Regions from separate parts of the Kosakonia sacchari SP1 genome, predicted to be linked through region 1. Evidence: predicted binding sites of a transcription regulator. Region 1 holds the regulator's gene; each other region holds the start of a gene.
The links. Region 1 encodes PurR, which represses purine synthesis genes. Its sites were predicted from a motif close to CANGCAAACGTTTGCNTG; they were not measured.

Region 2: a site for PurR is predicted at 3,107-3,124, ahead of carA (glutamine-hydrolyzing carbamoyl-phosphate synthase small subunit). Genes of this name have one in related genera too.
Region 3: a site for PurR is predicted at 3,288-3,305, ahead of purE (5-(carboxyamino)imidazole ribonucleotide mutase). Genes of this name have one in related genera too.
Region 4: a site for PurR is predicted at 3,298-3,315, ahead of C813_RS46090 (NCS2 family permease). Genes of this name have one in related genera too.

What each region holds. Positions count from the first base shown of each region.
Region 1 is NZ_CP007215.2:2,711,805-2,717,351, forward strand. It holds gene sodB (superoxide dismutase [Fe]) at 65-646, shown strand; gene C813_RS35780 (MFS transporter) at 701-1,870, opposite strand; gene cydH (cytochrome bd-I oxidase subunit CydH) at 2,039-2,128, opposite strand; gene purR (HTH-type transcriptional repressor PurR) at 2,426-3,451, shown strand; gene punR (DNA-binding transcriptional activator PunR) at 3,470-4,381, opposite strand; gene punC (purine nucleoside transporter PunC) at 4,494-5,547, shown strand, end outside.
Region 2 is NZ_CP007215.2:4,094,487-4,100,033, forward strand. It holds gene carB (carbamoyl-phosphate synthase large subunit) at 1-1,723, opposite strand, end outside; gene carA (glutamine-hydrolyzing carbamoyl-phosphate synthase small subunit) at 1,740-2,888, opposite strand; gene dapB (4-hydroxy-tetrahydrodipicolinate reductase) at 3,343-4,164, opposite strand; gene C813_RS42325 (alanyl-tRNA editing protein) at 4,326-4,955, opposite strand; gene C813_RS42330 (LysR family transcriptional regulator) at 5,049-5,547, shown strand, end outside.
Region 3 is NZ_CP007215.2:3,636,012-3,641,558, reverse strand. It holds gene C813_RS40270 (methionine ABC transporter permease) at 1-476, shown strand, start outside; gene mnmH (tRNA 2-selenouridine(34) synthase MnmH) at 473-1,552, opposite strand; gene purK (5-(carboxyamino)imidazole ribonucleotide synthase) at 1,643-2,710, opposite strand; gene purE (5-(carboxyamino)imidazole ribonucleotide mutase) at 2,707-3,216, opposite strand; gene lpxH (UDP-2,3-diacylglucosamine diphosphatase) at 3,345-4,067, opposite strand; gene ppiB (peptidylprolyl isomerase B) at 4,071-4,565, opposite strand; gene cysS (cysteine--tRNA ligase) at 4,739-5,547, shown strand, end outside.
Region 4 is NZ_CP007215.2:4,891,281-4,896,827, forward strand. It holds gene pstB (phosphate ABC transporter ATP-binding protein PstB) at 1-211, shown strand, start outside; gene phoU (phosphate signaling complex protein PhoU) at 281-1,006, shown strand; gene C813_RS46075 (ADP-ribosylglycohydrolase family protein) at 1,040-1,942, opposite strand; gene cbrC (PF03691 family colicin E2 tolerance protein CbrC) at 1,967-2,554, opposite strand; gene yieH (6-phosphogluconate phosphatase) at 2,581-3,246, opposite strand; gene C813_RS46090 (NCS2 family permease) at 3,416-4,753, shown strand; gene C813_RS46095 (NADPH-dependent FMN reductase) at 4,791-5,357, opposite strand; gene C813_RS46100 (4'-phosphopantetheinyl transferase family protein) at 5,377-5,547, opposite strand, start outside.

The DNA.
Region 1 (5,547 bases):
TACCCTAACCCGCACATCCAGTAGGGCTATTGGATGTCATTAAAATAATGAAAGGAGAATAGCAATGTCGTTTGAATTACCTGCATTACCGTATGCAAAAGACGCCCTGGCGCCGCATATCTCAGCCGAAACGCTGGAATACCACTATGGTAAACATCATCAGACGTATGTCACCAACCTCAACAACCTGATCAAAGGCAGCGCTTTTGAAGGTAAATCTCTGGAAGAGATTGTGAAAAGCAGCGAAGGCGGCGTGTTCAACAATGCCGCCCAGGTCTGGAACCATACCTTCTACTGGAACTGCCTGGCTCCGAATGCTGGCGGTGAACCGGCTGGTGAGCTGGCGGCGGCTATCGCCAAATCCTTCGGCAGCTTTGCCGAATTCAAAGCGCAATTCACCGATGCTGCGGTTAAAAACTTCGGTGCTGGCTGGACGTGGCTGGTGAAAAAAGCGGATGGCGCATTAGCCATTGTTTCAACGTCTAATGCGGGTACGCCGCTGACAAGCGACGCAACCCCGCTGTTAACCGTCGATGTGTGGGAACATGCGTATTACATCGATTATCGTAATGCGCGTCCGAACTACCTCGAACATTTCTGGGCGCTGGTAAACTGGTCATTCGTGGCCAAAAATTTAGCGGCATAAACGCGGCATAAAACAAAGGAGGGGCTAGCCCCTCCTTTTTTGCATTTGTGCTATTTATTCTGCTGCGGCACAGACACGTTCTGGCTGAGAGCGGCCAGAGAACAGCACCACCAGCAGACCCAGCCCGGCAATAATCGCCCCCATAACCGGGACGAAATCATAACCCAGCCCAGCGGAAATCACTGCTCCACCGGCTGCCGCGCCCAGCGCGTTACCGAGGTTAAAGGCACCGATATTGACTGAAGATGAAAGGCCAGGTGCTTCATGCGCAACGCGCATGACACGCATCTGCAACGGCGGAACCACCGCAAACGTCGCCGCGCCCCACACCACCATGCTGATGGCTGCGCCCACTTCACTGCGCGCCAGGAACGGGATCGCCAGCATGATGGCAATCAGCAGGATCAAAAAACCTTTCAGCGTGCCGGTGACCGAGCGATCCGCCAGTTTGCCGCCGAGATAGTTACCAATGGAGAAACCAACGCCAATCAACACCAGCATCGCCGTCACAAAAACGGGAGTGGCATCGGTAATGGTGTGCAGTACCGGCGCAATGTAGGTATACAGCGTGAACATGGCACCTGCGCCGAGCACAGTGGTCAGCAATGCGGACAACACTTGTGGGCGTACCAGTACCGACAGCTCTTTACGTACGTCCGGGCGCTCACCAGCACCACCTTTCGGCAACGAAAAGAACAGGCTCGCCATAGCAATCACACCCAGCCCGGCAGTGGCCATGAACGACATGCGCCAGCCAATGGTTTCACCCAGCCAGGTCGCGGCAGGTACACCGCCGATGTTAGCAATGGTCAGCCCCATAAACATGGTGGCGACTGCGCTGGCCTGCTTCTCTTTGGCAACCACGCTTGCTGCCACCACCGAACCAAGACCAAAGAAAGCGCCATGGTTCAGGCTAGTGACGATACGTGCCAGCATTAATGTGGTGTAATCCGGCGCGATCGCCGACAGCACGTTACCAAGCGTAAAAATTGCCATCAAAAAGATCAGGGCATTGCGTCTGCCGCGATGAGACAGCAACAACGTCATTAACGGCGCACCAACCATTACACCGATAGCGTAGGCGCTAATCAGCATCCCCGCTGCCGGAATAGAAACGTCAACGCCGCGGGCAATAACCGGCAGTAATCCCATCGGGGAAAACTCGGTAGTACCAATGCCGAAGGCGCCAATCGCCAGGGCAAGCAAAGGGAAATTAATTTTCATCTGTGACTCCAAAAAAGACATGCCGACTAGCGACCCTGTCGCTGAAGTCAAAAGTATGACAGCTATCACAAAAAACAGAAGTTAGCAGAATGACAAAAGATTATTGCAGAGGTGATAACAATAGCGGGGCAGAAAACCGAGGGAGAAGAGGCTCTCCCTCGCGATAGATCAATGCAGTGCAGCAGTCAGACCGCCGAAAACAATCAGGCTCAGAACGATGACGGTAGTGATTAAAGAATACTTCAGATCGGTGCTCATCAATTTTCCCCTTTTTAATTTCCCCACAAAAAGTGAGATAACGCATTTTTGCACAAATTATCTTAAAAATCTTGCGGGAATTCGCAGGAGAAACGTTTTAATACTTCCCCTTTTGCTCAAGATCAGACAAAATTCGACGCTAAATTTATTAGCGTACCGGCCATTGACTCCCCTCCTGACGTCCAGTGTCGTTTTCCCGGCGTACCGCACCCCCTTTGATGGGTACAGGGTGATTAAAGGCAAACGTTTACCTTAAGTATTATCAGGAGCTTATGATATGGTCTGGAGTGATATCTGATGGCAACGATTAAAGACGTAGCGAAACGAGCAAACGTTTCCACTACAACCGTATCACATGTAATTAACAAGACCCGTTTCGTCGCCGAAGAGACGCGCAACGCCGTGTGGGCAGCGATTAAAGAGCTGCACTATTCCCCCAGCGCTGTCGCCCGCAGCCTGAAAGTGAATCACACAAAATCGATCGGTTTGCTGGCTACCAGCAGTGAAGCGGCCTACTTTGCTGAAATTATTGAAGCCGTAGAGAAAAAGTGCTTCCAGAAGGGTTACACCCTGATCCTTGGCAATGCCTGGAATAGCCTCGAAAAACAGCGTGCTTACCTGTCGATGATGGCGCAAAAGCGTGTCGATGGCTTGCTGGTAATGTGTTCAGAATACCCGGAATCGCTGTTGAACATGCTGGAAGAGTACCGCCATATTCCGATGGTCGTGATGGACTGGGGCGAAGCGAAGGCCGACTTTACGGACTCCGTTATTGATAACGCCTTCGAAGGCGGTTATATGGCCGGTCGCTACCTTATTGATCGCGGACACCGCGATATTGGTGTGATCCCAGGCCCTCTGGAGCGTAACACTGGCGCTGGCCGTCTGGCTGGCTTTATGAAAGCGATGGAAGAAGCCCTTATCACCGTGCCGGAAAACTGGATCGTACAGGGCGATTTCGAGCCGGAATCCGGCTATCGCGCGATGCAGCAAATCCTCGGTCAGGCGCATCGCCCTACTGCGGTGTTTTGCGGTGGCGACATTATGGCGATGGGCGCGCTGTGTGCTGCCGATGAGATGGGTTTACGCGTACCGCAGGATATTTCCCTGATTGGTTATGACAATGTGCGTAACTCACGCTTCTTCACTCCGGCATTAACCACGATTCACCAGCCGAAAGATTCGCTGGGAGAAACGGCGTTTACCATGCTGCTTGATCGCATCGTCAACAAGCGCGAGGAGTCGCAGTCTATCGAAGTGCATCCGCGCCTGGTCGAGCGTCGCTCAGTGGCCGATGGCCCGTTCCGCGATTATCGCCGCTAATCGCTTATTACGGAGCCGTTAATTCGGCTCCCTTAACCATTCGTCATTCAGCGTTTCACTGTCCCCAAGATATTCCAGCAGCCAGTTTAACGCCGGGGAAGCCTCATTTTGTTGCCACGTCAGGCAGCACGCCGCGTCCGGGAAGGGGTTTTCCAGGTTCAGCGCGACCCAGTCACCGCTGTCGAGCCGCGGGCGGGCAAAGTGTGCCGGCACCATTCCCACGCACAGCCCTGCAGATAAGCACGCCTCCGACGACGCCCAATCAGGGACAATCACGCGTTTCTGATTATCCAGCAGCCAGGTAATACGTTTCGGCAACGAGCGGGACGTATCTTCCTGGATAAGTGAAGGCCAGTTGCGCAAGGTATCGTCGCTGAGCGGACCTGCCAGTGACGCCAGCGGATGACGACTGGAAACCACGCATTTCCAGCTCAGCATTCCCATATCGCGAAACGCATAACGCCCACCTACGGGGATGGCCTGCGTTGCGCCGATCGCCAGCTCAACCCGCCCGTCAGCAAGCGCATCCCAGACACCGTTAAAGACTTCCTGGTAAACCTGCAACTCAACATCACTGAAATGGCGATAGAAATCGACGATCAATTGCCGGGTACGTTCAGGTTTTACGATGTTGTCGACGGCAATTGCCAGTTGCCCGCGCCAGCCGTTGGCGATTTGCTGGCACTGCTGACGGGTGATCTGCATTTTTTTGATAACAGCTCGCCCTTCTTTCAAAAACCAGACCCCGGCAGGCGTGAGCTCAACATCACGATGGCGGCGTTCAAACAGCGGAACAGCCAGCCACTCCTCAAGCTGTCGCACGGTATAGCTCACCGCAGAAGGTACACGGTGTAACTCCTGCGCCGCGACGCTAAAACTGCCATTGCGCGCGACAGCATCAACCACTTCCAGTGAATATTCTGACCACATAATCTGCCTGCAAAAATTTTGAAACCACTACGCAAATATTAGCGTTTCACAAGCGCTAATGCACTCCTTACACTCGACAGCCCTGATTACCTGCAATTAAAGAGAAACACTAATGCAACCTGGCAACGGATTTTTAGTCTGGCTCGCGGGATTAAGCGTGCTCGGCTTTTTAGCCACTGATATGTACCTCCCCGCCTTCAGCGCGATACAGCAAGATTTACACACATCGTCTGCGGTGGTTAGCGCAACCTTAAGCCTGTTTCTGGCGGGCTTTGCCATTGCGCAACTGGTATGGGGGCCACTATCAGATCGCTATGGCCGCAAGCCGGTGTTGCTGGCCGGGCTGGCGATTTTCGCGCTGGGGTGTCTGGGAACATTATGGGTACGCGATGCAACCCTGTTGCTGGTGCTGCGCTTTGTGCAAGCGGTAGGCGTCTGCGCCGCGACAGTAAGCTGGCAGGCGCTGGTGACGGATAACTATCCCGCGCATCGCGTCAATCGCATCTTCGCCACCATTATGCCGCTCGTTGGTTTAACACCCGCTCTGGCACCGCTGCTGGGAGCCTGGATCCTTGCGCATTTCAACTGGCAGGCCATTTTCGCCACCTTACTGGCGATCACAGTGATTCTGATGATCCCGGCATGGCGACTGAAAGCACCGGCGAATAAGATTGAGCACCACGAACAATCGCTGACCTTTATGGATCTGCTGCGCGCCCGGGACTATCGCGGGAATGTGATTATCTATGCCGCCTGCTCGGCCAGTTTCTTCGCCTGGCTGACCGGTTCGCCGTTTATTCTTCACGAAATGGGTTATGGCCCATCGGTTATTGGCCTCAGTTATGTGCCGCAAACCATCGCCTTTTTGGTGGGCGGTTACGGTTGCCGTGCCGCGTTGCAGAAATGGCAGGGTTTTCGCTTGCTGCCGTGGCTGCTGGGGGCTTTCGCGTTAAGTGTCCTCGCCACCTGGGCCGTCGGTTTTATGTCGGACGTGTCGCTGACCGCGCTACTCATCCCCTTCTGCTTTATGGCAATGGCCAATGGCGCGATTTACCCTATCGTGGTCGCGCAGGCGCTGCGCCCATTCCCGCAGGCCACCGGTCGCGCAGCCGCCTTGCAGAATACGCTACAACTGGGGTTATGTTTCCTGGCAAGTCTGGTCGTTT
Region 2 (5,547 bases), 1.4 Mb from region 1:
CCTGGCCGATACGGTTTGGTCCGCCGCCGAGCACCATGATTTTTTCGCGATCCGGGTTAGGGTTGGCTTCGCACTCTTCTTCATAGGTGGAGTACATGTAAGCGGTATCGGTCGCGAACTCCGCAGCACAGGTATCCACACGCTTATAAACCGGATGCAGGTTGTACTGGTCGCGCAGTTTGCGGATTTCCGCTTCGCGCACGCCGACCAGGGTTGCAAGCCGCGCATCGGCAAAACCTTTACGCTTCAGAGTGCGCAGGAAGTCAGCGTCAAGACCGTTGATGCCCACGCTTGCAACCTGCTCTTCCAGGCGCACCAGCTCTTCGATTTGCACCAGGAACCAGCGGTCGATATTGGTCAGGTTGAACACGCCATCAACAGACAAGCCCGCGCGGAACGCATCGGCGATGTACCAGATACGCTCAGCGCCTGCGTCTTTCAGCTCGCGGCGGATTTTCGTCAGGGCTTCCGGGTCTTCAAGGCTCACTTTCGGGTCGAAACCGGTCGCGCCCACTTCCAGACCGCGCAGCGCTTTCTGCATTGATTCTTGTTGGGTACGGCCAATCGCCATCACTTCACCAACAGATTTCATCTGCGTGGTCAGGCGGTCATTCGCCCCCACAAATTTCTCGAAGTTGAAGCGTGGAATTTTGGTCACAACATAATCGATAGACGGTTCGAACGAGGCCGGGGTACGCCCGCCGGTGATATCGTTCATCAGCTCATCAAGCGTGTAACCCACCGCCAGTTTCGCCGCTACTTTCGCAATCGGGAAACCGGTCGCTTTCGACGCCAGCGCCGAAGAACGCGATACTCGCGGGTTCATTTCGATAACAATCAGGCGACCATTTTTTGGGTTTACCGCGAACTGTACGTTAGAGCCGCCGGTTTCAACGCCGATTTCACGCAGTACCGCCATCGAGGCGTTACGCATGATTTGATACTCTTTATCGGTCAGCGTTTGCGCGGGAGCCACGGTGATGGAATCACCGGTGTGGATGCCCATAGCGTCGAAGTTTTCAATCGAGCAGACAATGATGCAGTTATCGTTCTTATCGCGCACCACTTCCATCTCATACTCTTTCCAGCCAATCAGCGACTCATCAATCAGCAGCTCATTGGTAGGTGAAAGATCAAGACCGCGGGCACAAATCTCTTCGAACTCTTCGCGGTTATACGCGATACCGCCGCCGGTGCCACCCATGGTAAAGGAGGGGCGAATAATGCACGGATAACCGACATCAGCCGCGACAGCCAGCGCTTCATCCATGGTATGCGCGATACCGGAACGCGCCGTGTCGAGGCCGATTTTTTTCATCGCAATGTCGAAGCGACGGCGGTCTTCCGCTTTATCAATCGCATCGGCCGTCGCGCCAATCATGGTGACGCCAAACTCTTCCAGCACGCCCTGGCGTTCCAGTTCCAGCGCGCAGTTCAGCGCGGTCTGGCCGCCCATGGTCGGCAGAACCGCGTCCGGGCGCTCTTTTTCGATAATTTTGCGGACCACTTCCCAGTGGATCGGCTCGATATAGGTCGCATCGGCCATCTCCGGGTCGGTCATAATGGTCGCCGGGTTGGAGTTGACCAGAATGACGCGGTAACCCTCTTCACGCAGCGCTTTACACGCTTGCGCGCCAGAGTAGTCAAATTCACATGCCTGGCCGATAACAATCGGGCCAGCGCCAAGGATCAGGATGCTTTTTAGGTCTGTACGTTTTGGCATTGCTCTTTTCTCCTGATTATTTGGCGGTATGACGATACTGCTCGATTAACTCAATAAAGTGGTCAAACAGCGGCGCGGCGTCGTGCGGGCCAGGACTTGCTTCCGGGTGTCCCTGGAAACTAAACGCCGGTTTATCGGTGCGGTGAATGCCTTGCAACGTGCCATCGAAAAGCGATTTGTGCGTTACGCGCAGGTTTGCAGGCATTGACGCTTCATCAACCGCGAAACCGTGGTTCTGCGCAGTGATCATCACAGTATTGTTATCGATATCTTTTACCGGATGGTTACCGCCGTGGTGACCAAATTTCATTTTCACCGTCTTCGCACCGCTCGCCAGCGCCAGCAACTGATGACCCAGACAGATACCGAACACCGGAATATCCGTTTCAAGGAAGGTTTTAATTGCCTCGATGGCGTAATCGCACGGTGCCGGGTCGCCAGGGCCGTTGGACAGGAAAATGCCATCCGGATTGAGTTTCAGCACATCGGCAGCCGGGGTTTTCGCCGGAACGACTGTCAGTCGGCAACCTCTGTCTACCAGCATGCGCAGAATGTTGCGTTTTGCGCCGTAATCGTATGCCACAACGTGGTACGGCAGTTCACTCTCGCTCTTCGCTGGCGGCAGGTCATCCGCCAGAGTCCAGCTGCCTTGCGTCCAGCTGTAGGTTTCCGTCGTTGTGACTTCTTTCGCCAGGTCCATACCGTTCAGGCCCGGGAAAGCTTTCGCTTTTTCCAGCGCCAGCGCGGCATCAACGTTATCACCCGCGATGATGCAGCCGTTCTGCGCGCCCTTTTCACGCAGCAGACGCGTCAACTTACGAGTATCGATATCGGCAATCGCCACAATGTTATGGCGCTTAAGATAAGAAGAGAGGTCTTCGGTACTGCGGAAGTTGCTCGCAATCAACGGCAGGTCGCGAATGACCAGGCCTTGCGCATGTACCTGAGAGGATTCTTCGTCAGCGGAGTTAGTGCCGACATTGCCGATATGAGGATAAGTAAGAGTAACGATTTGGCGGGAATAGGAAGGATCAGTGAGGATTTCTTGATAACCGGTCATTGAAGTATTGAAAACGACTTCCCCAACCGCCGTGCCCGTTGCCCCTATGGCCCGACCGTGAAACTGGGTTCCGTCTTCCAGAACCAATAGCGCTGACTTAATCAAAACACCCTCCAGAGAATATTCACTCACTTTATTTGCATATTAATTCATATTGAGAGCCTAAATCAATGCAAATTTGCTTGCCGTGGATTTTTGGCAAACGGCGGCATTCTGGAGAGATGTCGGTTAAAAGTCAACTTTTCTCCGGTATTTTTCTTATTGTTTTACGCCACTGCCACTTTTTACTGGATTTAATCGATAAAAAGATCAGACAAACTCACAGGGAAAACGCTTGCGCGCTGAGAAAATTGCATTTCCTTACGACGGATAGCAAAAATGTAGACCAGATGGTCAAAATTTACAATTGAGAAACATAAAACAGCTAGATAAACAGAGATTATGTCAGGTTTGTATAAAATGAAGCATGAAAAAGGAAAAATAAAAGGGCAATAAAATATTGCCCTTTGCAATCAATTGATTATGACTGCAACAACCACATCACGATGGGTAATAAACCTTATAAATTGTTGAGATCAAGCACATCTCGCATATCAAAAAGACCATTACTCTTTCCTTTCAGCCATAAAGCGGAGCGAACCGCACCATTGGCAAACGTCATGCGACTGGATGCTTTATGTGTGATTTCAACACGTTCGCCAATATCGGCGAACATCGCCGTATGTTCGCCGACGATGTCGCCTGCACGCACCGTGGAAAAGCCAATCGTGCCGGGAACACGCTCGCCGGTGTGCCCTTCGCGCGCGTAAACCGCACACGTTTTTAAATCTTTATTCAGTGCACCGGCAATCGCCTCGCCCATCGCCAGTGCCGTCCCCGACGGGGCATCGACTTTGTAGCGATGGTGCGCTTCGATAATTTCGATATCGGTGTAATCACCCATAACTTTCGCCGCTTTCTCCAGCAGTTTCAGCATGACATTGACGCCAACGCTAAAGTTAGCAGCAAAAACAATGGCGATATCTTGTGCCGCCTCGGTAATGGCCTGCTTGCCCGCGTCATCAAAGCCGGTGGTGCCAATTACCATTCCTTTGCGGTGCTGGCGACAGAAAGCCAGGTGTGCCAGCGTGCCTTCCGGGCGGGTGAAATCGATAAAAACATCGAAATCCTCTTTCACCGCCTCAAGACTGCTCTGCACAGTCACACCCGTTTTCGCCGCGCCAGCCAGTTCACCGGCGTCGCTTCCCAGCAGAGAGGAACCTTCGCGTTCCAGCGCCGCGCCAAGTTCAACGCCGTCCATTGCCAGTGTTGCCTGAATCAGCTGGCGGCCCATACGCCCGCCAGCACCCGCGATGGCTACGCGGATTGGTGCATCATGCATAGTTGTGCTCTTTTGTTAAAAAAATGCGTAAGAATCGTTTCCAGATTAACCAGCCCGTGTCGGGGCGACCAGCCGAAAACACCGATAATAAGAAATTAATGATATACAGCCGGAAATATCAGTAAAAGGCATGATACGACGAAGCGCGCGTTCAGAAAGGCTCATTGCACCGTGTAATACACAATAAGCTGACCTTTTTTGATTTTAATATTACTAATAACCACCTGACCAAGCGCCGCCAGCGAGGGGACATGGGTTCCTCCGCAGCCATAGGCGGGAAGATCGCCAAAACGCACGTTGCGACGTCCCGCGTCAAAGGTAACGATGCGAGGCAATGCAGCCGCCTGCCAGCGCGCGATATGCTCGCTGAGCGCATCAATATCAGGCACGCAGGCACTGTCGGTTGCGTTAAATGTAATCCGCCCTTCTCCCGGCCAGTGGTGCGCTTTAATCGGTTGCCAGCCATGCAACTCTCCCGCATAACCAATCAAATGCCCGGCGGAGTGTAAATGGGTGTGTAGCGCCCTGGAAACCGCATCAACCTGTAAAGTGACCTCCTCGCGGGGCAAGGGTTGGGCCAGGAGATGAATAATCTCGTCATCTTGCTGAAGGACACTTTCAACCACGACACCATTGATCCAGCCTTTATCCGCAGGCTGCCCGCCGCCCTGCGGGTGAAAAAGGGTCTGATCCATCACCACCGCATAACGGCCATCATCCTGCGCGGTAGTGCGTATTAACCGGGCAGTGCATTCCAGCGCATCGTGGGTGTAATAAAGACGTTCTGTCATCGGCTGTTCTCCTCTAAAGGAGAAGAGTATATTTCATACTCCTAAAGCGATAATCCCGCTTATATTCATTGCACCTTTGCCTGGTATGCACAAATGAATATCTCTCTGCTTCCCGACCTTGCCACCTTCGTGTTGATTGTGGAACAAGGCAGTTTTTCCGCCGCTGCGCGGGTTTCCGGTGCCACTCCTTCCGCTATCAGCCGCAGCGTATCGCGTCTTGAGCGCGAGTTAGGCAGCAAACTGTTGCACCGCACTACGCGGAAACTGGCGCTTAGCGAGACGGGGAAAAGTGTCTATGAACACGCGCTGGATATGCTTGACGCCGCTCGCCAGGCAATAGATTCCGGTAGCAGCGCACAGCAAGTCGCACAAGGTAAGCTGACTATCAGCGTGCCCAAAGCGGTAGGCAGTTTTGTTATTCATCCGCTGATCCCCGAATTTCTACAGCGCTACCCGCAAGTGGATATCTGTTTACGCCTCGAAGATCGCTACATTGATTTGATTGATGGCGGTGTTGATTTGGCGTTACGCATCACCCACTCTCCCTCTCCTGGCCTGTATGGCAGAGCATTAATGCCGGTAACGCATGTCA
Region 3 (5,547 bases), 920 kb from region 1:
TTCGCTCGGTGCCGTTTGTTATTCTGCTGGTGCTTTTGCTGCCCATTACGCAGTTTTTACTCGGCAATACCATTGGGCCGATTGCCGCGTCGGTGCCGCTTTCTGTCGCGGCGATTGCCTTTTATGCGCGGCTGGTCGATAGCGCCCTGCGCGAGGTGGATAAAGGCATTATTGAAGCGGCGGAAGCCTTTGGTGCCAGCCCGCTGCGCATTATCTGTACGGTACTGCTGCCGGAAGCCAGCGCGGGTCTGCTGCGCGGCCTGACTATTACGCTCGTCAGCCTGATTGGGTATTCCGCTATGGCTGGGATTGTCGGCGGTGGTGGGGTGGGCGATTTGGCGATCCGCTACGGCTATTACCGTTATGAAACCCAGGTGATGATCGTAACGGTTATCGCGCTGATCATCCTGGTACAGATAGTCCAGGTACTGGGCGACTGGCTGGCGAAACGCGCCGATAAACGCGATCGCCATTAAGGATTGTGTGCCGTCAGCCAGGCTGCTACTTCTGTAAACGTGCCGCGAAAGCGAATGGCTTTCGCGCGCTTTTCAAGCTGGTAGCGGTACATCGGATCGTAGTACTCCTCCAGCAGCGGCACGAGCCACGCGAAGTGCCCCTCGGTACTGCCGCTGCGCTGCTGCTGGCCCAGCGCGTTTTCCAGGTGCCGCGTCAATTCCGCATAGCGCTGTAACCCCAGACGGCGGCGAATGGCAAAAAGCCCGTGGCGCAGATATTCCGCATACTGACGCCAGCCTTCTTCCTCTCCGTCGCGGGTGATAAACGCCGCGTGCATCGCGACGAAATAGTCGACGCGCAAACGCTCCAGGCGTTGTGCAAAGGGATCGTCCACCACTACCAGCGGCGATTGCGCCATTCTCGCGCGTACTACCTCTGGCAGGTGGTTCGCCCCAATCGCGGCGCTTTCGTCTTCCAGTAGCCAGAACGCGGGCGTCACTTTCAGTAATGCCGCCGCCAGCTGGTTTTCGAAGCTGGCCTGTGAACGCTGCGGTTGTAACGTCCGGCCAAACGAGGAACCGCGATGTCGGGCGAGGCCTTCAAGATCGATGCCGTTACGCTGCGAACGCACCAGCAACGTTTTGCCACTCCCGGTGCAGCCACCCACCAGCAGCGCCGGGCGTTGCATCTGTTGTTGTGTGGCTTCTATCGCGGACTGGCGCAGCGCTTTATAACCGCCGATCACCAGCGGATAGTGAATCTGGCGTTCACGTAACCATTGCTGAACGATATGTGAACGCTGCCCGCCACGGGCGCAACAAAGGTAACCCTGCGGATATTGCGCGCAGGCTTGCCGCCATGCTTCGATGCGTTGTTCGCGGGTTTCGCCATTGACCAGTTTATGCCCCAGGCGAAGCGCGGCTTCTGCCCCTTCGCGTTTATAGCAGGTGCCCACAGCCGCACGTTCGCGGTCGTTCATTAAGGGCAGATTGATGGCGGCGGGCATGGCACCTTTGGCGAACTCAACCGGTGCGCGAACATCAATAAGCGGCGTTTCATCCCGCAGGAGGGCGAGATAATCCGTGGCGTCGTTCATTGGGCTTCCTTCTGCAAAACGCTGGTGGTAACCCCACCAGCGTGCAGATTTTACGCCCCGAACAGGGGAGATCAATTCCCCGGCGGGAGATTACTGCAGTTTTGACTGCGCCCAGGCAATGCCGCTCGCGTACTCCGGCGGCAACAGCGGCACCAGCGCTTCCAGCGTGGCGCTCAGACGGGCGGTGTCATCATCGTTCAGGTTCAAATGACCCACTTTGCGCCCCGGACGCACCTCTTTGTCATACCAGTGCAGGTGCACCAGCGGCAGCTTTAACCAGTCGTAGTTCAGGTCGCTGCCAATCAGGTTGATCATCACCGACGGGCTGTTAACCACTGGCGGTGGCAACGGCAGATCCACCACCGCACGCAGATGCAGTTCAAACTGGCTGATAGACGCGCCATTCTGCGTCCAGTGGCCGCTGTTATGCACGCGCGGCGCCAGTTCGTTAATCAGTAACCCGCCCGGCGTGACGAAGCACTCCATCGCCATCACGCCGACGTAGTTCAGCTCATGCATGATGGCAGAAAGCATGTTTTCCGCCTGCTGTTGCTGGGCGGCATTAGCCTGCGGGAAAACCACGCTGGTACGCAAAATGCCATCCTGATGCAGATTGTGCGTCAGCGGGTAGAAAACGGTGCTGCCATCACGCGCGCGCGCGCCGACCAGCGACACTTCACCGGAAAAATTGATGCCCTGTTCAACAATGCACTCGCCGTAGCAGTCATCCGGCAACTGATCCGTTTCGTCTGCGCGTAAACGCCACTGCCCGCGACCGTCATAGCCCCCCACGCGGCGCTTAACAATCGCCAGTTCCCCCAGGCGGGAAAACACGGCAGGCCATTCACTTTTATCCGCCAGTAACTGCCACGGCGCGGTAGCCAGTTCGAGTTTGTCGAATAACTGTTTTTGCGTCAGGCGATCGGCAATGATCGGAAACACATCGCGGTTAACAAACGCCGGGTGGCGCGCCAGTTCGCGCGTTAACGCCGTTTCCGGCCAGCGTTCGATTTCGGCGGTGATTACACTTTGCTGAAAGGGAACGGCTTCCGGGGCGTCGTCCAGCCCGACAGGCCAGACCGCAATGCTGAGCGGTTCACCGGCCTGGCGCAACATCCGGCCAAGCTGACCATTGCCTAATACACAAACCTGTTTCATTCCGCGCCTCTCGGATCCGGATTATCCAGCACCTCATCGGTTTGAGATTTGCGCCAGTCCGCCAGACGCTGGTGCAGTTGCGCATCATGCTGCGCCAGGATCTGTGCGGCCAGCAGCGCGGCGTTGGCCGCACCGGCTTTGCCAATCGCCAGCGTCCCCACTGGGATGCCACGCGGCATCTGCACGATAGAATAGAGGCTGTCCACACCGCTTAACGCAGCGCTTTGTACCGGCACACCCAGCACCGGCACCAGTGTTTTCGCCGCGATCATGCCCGGCAGATGCGCCGCGCCACCGGCACCAGCAATAATTACCTGAAAACCGTTTTGTTCCGCGCTTTCGGCGAAGCTAAACAGTTTATCCGGGGTGCGGTGTGCGGAGACGATTTCAACATGGTGCGGAACGTTCAGGGTATCGAGGATTTCTGCGGCGAATTGCATGGTGGCCCAGTCGCTTTTCGAGCCCATAACAATGGCGATGCGCGCCGGTTGGTTGCTTGAAGACATACGTCTCAAAACTCCTGTGGGTGTGCTTCAGACTACATAAGAGGGCACAGAGAATAGCATGTAAAACGGGCAAGGAAAACGGTTGCGTAGCGATGTTTCACGCGTTTGACGCCTGATCGCAAGCGTATTCAGAAAGGGAAATGAATCAGTTCGACATCGCTCTCGCTGACGCGCACCATCGAACCTTCGCTGTGCCATGCACCTAAAACGGCACGGAATGCGGGGGCGTTATTCGCGGTGAGTTCATGCACTGCCGGGCGATGGGTATGACCGTGGATCAACCACTGCACCTGGTGTTTTTCCATGGCTTCCACCACAGCGTGCTGGTTCACATCCATAATCGAAAGCGACTTGCTGCTGTTAGCCGCTTTGCTACCCGCGCGCATTTTCGCGGCAATACGGCGGCGGATAAACAGCGGCAGGGTGAGGAACAGCGTTTGCAGCCAGGGTTGGTGCACTTTGGCGCGAAAGGCCTGGTAACCGGCATCGTCGGTGCAGAGCGTATCGCCATGCATAATCAGCACGTTGCGGCCATACAAATTGAGAACCTGCTCTTGCGGTAAAAGCTGCATTCCACTGGCCTGAGCAAAGCGTTTACCGAGCAGAAAATCGCGGTTGCCGTGAATGAAATAGCACGGGACGCCGCTATCGACGAGAGCTTTAATCGCGTGTGCTATTTGCTGATGTAGCGGGTTGGGATCGTCGTCGCCGATCCACGCTTCAAACAGATCGCCCAAAATGTAGAGCGCATCGGCTTCACGCGCCGTACCGGCCAAAAAACGCAGAAAACCGGCGGTGATCGCCGGTTCTTCTGTTTGCAGATGCAAATCTGCGATAAAGAGTGTCGCCACCAATTACTCGCTGACGTCCACGCTTTCAATCACAACATCTTCTTTCGGCACATCCTGGTGCATGCCGCTGCGGCCGGTAGAAACGCCTTTGATCTTGTCAACAACGTCCATACCTTCAACCACTTCGGCAAATACGCAGTAGCCCCAGCCCTGCACGCTTTCGCCGCTGAAGTTCAGGAAGTCGTTATCCGCCACGTTGATGAAGAACTGTGCGGTAGCGGAGTGCGGCGCCTGAGTACGCGCCATTGCCAGCGTACCACGGGTGTTTTTCAGACCGTTGTTGGCTTCGTTTTTGATCGGGTCTTTGGTGACTTTCTGGTTCATGCCCGGTTCGAAACCGCCGCCCTGAATCATAAAGCCATTGATAACACGGTGGAAAATCGTGTTGTTGTAGAAACCTTCACGGCAGTAGTCCAGGAAGTTTTTAACTGTTTCAGGCGCTTTGTCATCAAAGGTTTTGATTACGATGTCGCCGTGATTAGTGTGGAAAGTAACCATTATTGCATCCTGTTCTGATAGTGTAGTGCGTAGACCCGCCAGTGGGTCAGAGATAGTCGCTTGTTATAGCATAACCGCGAGGCTGGATCACCTTGCAAAGTGTGCTGCTTCGGGTTTGAATTACGGGTAATATATGCGGTTTTCGTTCCACACACGTCCACATGGAATCTTCGATGTTAAAAATCTTTAATACACTGACGCGCCAAAAAGAGGAATTCAAACCTATTCATGCCGGGGAAGTCGGCATGTACGTGTGTGGTATTACCGTTTACGATCTCTGTCATATCGGTCACGGCCGTACGTTTGTCGCCTTTGACGTGGTATCCCGCTATTTGCGATTTCTCGGCTATAAGCTGAAATATGTCCGCAATATCACCGATATTGACGACAAAATCATTAAGCGCGCTAATGAAAACGGTGAAAGTTTTGTCGCGCTGGTCGACCGGATGATCGTCGAGATGCATAAGGATTTTGACGCGCTCAACATCCTGCGCCCGGACAGCGAACCGCGCGCAACGCACCATATCCATGAAATTATTGAAATTACCCAACGCCTGCTGGAACGTGAACATGCTTACGTTGCCGAAAACGGCGATGTGATGTTCTCGGTGCCGACCGATCCGACTTACGGTCAGCTTTCGCGCCAGGATCTGGATCAGTTGCAGGCGGGGGCACGCGTCGAAGTCGCGGAAGTCAAACGCAATCCGATGGACTTCGTGCTGTGGAAAATGTCCAAGCCCGGCGAGCCGAGCTGGTCGTCGCCGTGGGGCGAAGGGCGTCCAGGCTGGCACATTGAGTGTTCGGCGATGAACTGCAAACAACTGGGTTCGCATTTCGATATCCACGGTGGCGGTTCCGATCTGATGTTTCCGCACCACGAAAACGAAATCGCCCAGTCAACCTGTGCGCATGATGGCGAATATGTGAATTACTGGATGCACTCCGGCATGGTGATGGTTGATCGCGAGAAGATGTCAAAATC
Region 4 (5,547 bases), 2.2 Mb from region 1:
AACCGGTCGTATCGAAGAGCTGATTACGGAACTGAAACAGGATTACACCGTTGTTATCGTAACGCACAACATGCAGCAGGCGGCGCGCTGTTCCGATCACACGGCATTTATGTACCTCGGTGAGTTGATTGAGTTCAGCAATACAGATGATCTGTTCACGAAGCCGAAGAAGAAGCAAACGGAAGACTACATTACCGGGCGCTATGGTTGATTTGCCGAACCGTAAAGGTCTCAGCAACCCTGTTACAACGTGAAATCTGTCGGGCATTTGGAGTGCACCATGGACAATCTCAACCTTAACAAACACATTTCCGGGCAGTTCAACGCTGAGCTGGAAAGCATTCGCACTCAGGTAATGACCATGGGTGGAATGGTGGAGCAGCAGCTTTCTGATGCGATCACCGCCATGCACAACCAGGACAGCGAGCTGGCTAAGCGCGTTGTTGAGGGCGACAAACAGGTCAATATGATGGAAGTCGCCATCGATGAAGCCTGTGTGCGCATTATCGCCAAGCGTCAGCCGACGGCGAGCGATTTGCGTCTGGTTATGGCGATCATTAAAACCATCGCTGAGCTGGAACGTATTGGCGACGTGGCGGATAAAATCTGCCGTACCGCGCTGGAAAAATTCTCCCAGCAACATCAGCCGCTGCTGGTAAGCCTTGAATCGCTGGGCCGCCACACCGTGCAGATGCTGCATGACGTGCTGGACGCTTTCGCCCGTATGGATCTGGACGAAGCGGTGCGTATCTACCGCGAAGATAAAAAAGTGGATCAGGAATATGAAGGCATTGTGCGTCAGTTAATGACCTACATGATGGAAGATTCCCGCACCATTCCCAGCGTGCTGACCGCGCTGTTCTGCGCCCGTTCCATCGAGCGTATCGGCGACCGTTGCCAGAATATCTGTGAATACATCTTCTACTTCGTGAAGGGCCAGGATTTCCGTCACGTGGGCGGCGATGAACTGGATAAGCTGCTCGCCGGAAAAGATCCCAAAGAGTGATGTGAAAACCCCCCAGCGATGAGGGGGTTTTTTTCAGGCCGATTTTGCCAGCAGCTTTCTTGCCAGCGTATCGATATCCTCGTACTGCCAGAGTTTGTCACGCCACGTTTGCGGAATGCCGTTTATCCCGTAAAACGCGCCAGCCAGTTGCCCGGCAATGGCGGCGGTAGTATCCGCATCATCGCCGAGGTTGGTGGCCAGCAGGATGGTTTCTTCAAAGTCGTTACCTTTGGCGAAACACCACAGCGCAGCTTCCAGGCTCTGCACGCAGTAACCGGTACCAAAAATCTCCGCCCGCGTTTTTTGCAGATAGCGACCTTCAGCGATATGGCGCAGGTTTTCCTGCTCCGGCAACAGCGCGATATCGGTCAGCGTTTCCCGCTTACTTTTGCCCTTTAAGGCATTCATAAGCTGTTGCGCGAACAGACGGCAGCTGGCGAGCGCTTCCGGCGCGGCGTGCGTCGTGCGTGAAGAGGCTTGTGCATATTCCAGCACTTGCGCTTGATCCGGAAAGAACCATAGCACGACAGGCGCCAGACGCATCAGCGAGCCGTTACCGGCTGTTCGCGGATTGCTGGAACCGGCAAACGGTTCGCCATCATTGGCGAACTTCTGCAGCGCGCTGGCAACGGTCATGCCTATATCAAAACAGTGACCCGTAGAGCTTAAATAGCCCCACTTCCACCAGTTCAGATAACGGTTCATCTGATCCTTTGCGTCAAACCCGTTACAGGTGACCAGACTTTCCGCAAGGCACAGCGCCATTGAGGTATCATCAGTCCATTGCCCGGCCTGTAAATGAAACGGGCCGCCGCCGACCATCCCGGTCACGGGTGGAAAGGAGTCCTTCGCGCTGAACTCAACTGTGGTACCAACCGCATCTCCTGCGGCCAGCCCAAGCATGCAACCCTGATAACGTGCTAGTAATTCAGACATCTGTTGCGCTCCTGTCGCTCTCCATCAGGAGAAATCGGCCCACAGCCGCAGCTTCCCACAATGCAGACAGCGGAAGAGATACCCCTGGCAATCACCGCCGTCGAGCAGGTATTCGGGCAGCTTCTCGTAATCAATGCCGAAAGCATCGCAGTCGGCCTGCAGATCGGCAAATTGGTCCAGCTTGTCGGCAATCTCTTTCCAGCCTACGTACCCTTCGAAGGCGCAGAAATCATTACAGTGCGCCAGCCAGAACTCCTGCTGCCAGCCACAATATCCCGGCGTTCTTTCGGTCAATTCAATCACGCTGGCTTCCGGCCAGGGATTTTTAAAGCCGGTAAATTCGCCTTCGTCGTCGAACTCGCTTTCTATGCCCTCCAGAGAGGATTCATCCTGAAAGCTACCGCCAAATTTCTCTGCGGCTGCACCGTCTGCAATACACCATGGGCAGAGATAATCGACATCTTGCTGGGTATAGAACGGGTTGGTGTAGTAGACATTGGTCGGCTGCTGACAGCAGGCGCAGGTGACCGTTTTGTCTTCAGAGAACACCCCGGTTTCCAGAGGTTGCGGGTGATATTTAAATACCGGTAGAGGGCGATGTGTCTGGGCCATAAAAACATCCTGTTTAGTGGTTTAGATTAACGCGTAACATGCCACCCGCGAGCGCGCCACAGCTCTGGCAACTGCGCCAAATCAGTGAACGTAGTCACTTTTGGGTGGTCGATGGGTTTGTTATGCGGATCGGCGCAGAAGTAAAATACTTCCATCCCTGCCGCGATACCAGATTGCGCCCCGGCGGTGGAATCATCCACCAGAATACAGTTTGCCGGATCGACATTAAGCGCTTTAGCTGCATGGTACATTATCGCCGGATCGGGCTTCCAGCGTTGGATGTCATAGCCGCTAAACAGTTTTTCAGGAAAGTGATGTAGCATTCCAAGTTTGCCCAAAGAGTGTTGCATTTTGCTGACGGGGCCATTAGAAACGACGCACATAGGAATATCCACCGCGTCCAGCAATGCATTCGCACCGGTAATCACTTCCAGCTCGCTGTCAAACAGACGCGCCACTTCCGCGCGGTACACCGGCTCCAGCGCGCTTTTATCCAGCGGTTTACCGTACTCCTCGCCGATAACGTCGATGATTTCATACAGTTTCATACCCTTAAATCGTTTAAAAACCTCGTCGAGATCGAGCGAAATACCAAACGCTTCAAACATATGCACGTACGCGCGGGAACAAATTACTTCACTGTCGACCAGGGTGCCGTCACAGTCGAAAAATACCGCTTCAATGTGGGACATGCCGTTTCCTGTTTTATTGCAAGTTTAACGTTTACTTAACGCAGATTACGGGACGCAATCGTTGCCGTATAAGCAAATTCAATGAAAAAAAGTGTGTGATAACCGTCAACATTGTCTCATTTTGGTATAGGATAGCGACGAATTTTCCCTCCTATTCCGGAAATTGATAATGAGCCAACAACACACTACCCACGCTTCAGGCCAGGGGTTGCTTGACCGCGTGTTTAAACTGCGCGAGCACGGTACTTCGGCACGCACCGAAGTGATCGCCGGTTTCACGACGTTTTTGACGATGGTGTATATCGTTTTTGTTAACCCCCAGATTCTGGGCGTCGCCGGAATGGATACCAGCGCAGTATTTGTAACAACTTGCCTGATTGCCGCTTTTGGCAGCATTTTGATGGGGCTGGTGGCGAATTTGCCGGTCGCACTGGCGCCGGCCATGGGTCTGAATGCTTTCTTTGCGTTCGTGGTGGTTGGCGCAATGGGCCTCTCCTGGCAGATTGGCATGGGCGCGATTTTCTGGGGCGCGGTCGGTCTGCTGCTGTTAACCATTTTCCGCGTCCGTTACTGGATGATTGCCAATATCCCGGTGAGCCTGCGTGTTGGTATTACCAGCGGTATTGGTTTGTTTATTGGCATGATGGGGCTGAAAAACGCCGGTGTTATCGTCGCCAACAAAGAGACGCTGGTGAGCATTGGCAACCTGACATCTCACAGTGTCCTGCTGGGCGTGCTCGGTTTCTTTATCATCGCGATTCTGGCGTCGCGCAACATTCACGCCGCGGTGCTGATCTCTATTGTTGTGACAACGCTGCTGGGCTGGCTGATGGGTGATGTGCAGTACCACGGCATCGTTTCCGCACCACCGAGCGTTGCGTCTGTTGTCGGCAACGTTGACCTGGCAGGTTCGTTTAACATCGGTCTGGCTGGCGTGATCTTCTCGTTTATGCTGGTAAACCTGTTCGACTCTTCCGGTACGCTGATTGGCGTGACGGATAAAGCCGGGCTGGTGGATGAGAGCGGCAAATTCCCGCGCATGAAGCAGGCGCTGTACGTTGACAGCATCTCTTCGGTCGCCGGTTCGTTTATCGGCACCTCTTCCGTGACGGCGTATATCGAATCATCTTCTGGCGTGTCTGTCGGCGGGCGTACCGGCCTGACCGCGGTGGTGGTTGGTCTGCTGTTCTTGCTGGTTATCTTCCTGTCGCCGCTGGCGGGCATGGTTCCGGCGTATGCCGCTGCTGGTGCGCTGATTTATGTTGGTGTGCTGATGACCTCCAGTCTCGCGCGCGTGAAATGGGAAGATATGACAGAAGCCGTACCCGCGTTTATCACTGCGGTGATGATGCCGTTTAGCTTCTCGATTACCGAAGGTATCGCACTCGGCTTTATCTCTTACTGTGTGATGAAGATTGGCACCGGTCGTTTGCGCGATCTGAGCCCGTGTGTGCTGGTGGTTGCGGTGTTGTTCCTGCTGAAAATCATTTTTATTGACGCGCATTAATCTTTCTCCCTCTCCCGTAAGGGAGAGGGAGTTACCACTACCGCTTAACGCGCTGAATATAATCACCAAAAGCCGTTAGCTGCCCGGTCAAATGGTCGAGCGTACTTTGATCAACCACTTCTCCCGTTTGCTGATCCACCTTGTTCTGGATCACGCCGCCCATAAACTCCGGCTTGTTCATTACCATCGCATCCAGGAACACCAGGATCTGACGCAAATGATACTGGCAGCGTGCGCCGCCAATCGCGCCCATTGAACTGGTCTGGATCAAAACCGGTTTTCCGGCCAGCGGTTGCTCAGGCAGACGCGATAGCCAGTCGATGGCGTTCTTCAGGCCACCTGGCACGGAGTAGTTATACTCTGGAGTCACAATGACCACGCCATCCGCTGCGCGAATTTGTGCCGCAATTGCTTCCACATTTTGCGGGAAACCTTCTTCTTGCTGGATATCCGCGTCATACAGTGGGATATCAGCAATGGAAGTCAGTGGCGTCACTTCCATTCCTGCCGGAGCAAGTTTCGGTAACGTGCGTGCAACCATGGCATTAAATGAGCCTTTGCGCAGGCTCCCGAGAAGTGTCACAACCTTGAGTTCAGCAGACATAATGACTCCTGTGTAGGGATCAATTAAGGATAAGCGCTTTTTCCGCAGGCAGGCTGGTGAATCGCATTAAGCGGGACGCGGGATCGTTAGCGCGCGTTTGCACATCAGAAAGATAACGCCACCCTTTTTGACTGTCGAATTCCCAGATCTTCAGGCTTTCGATTGCCGGACTCACCGCGACCGACCAAAT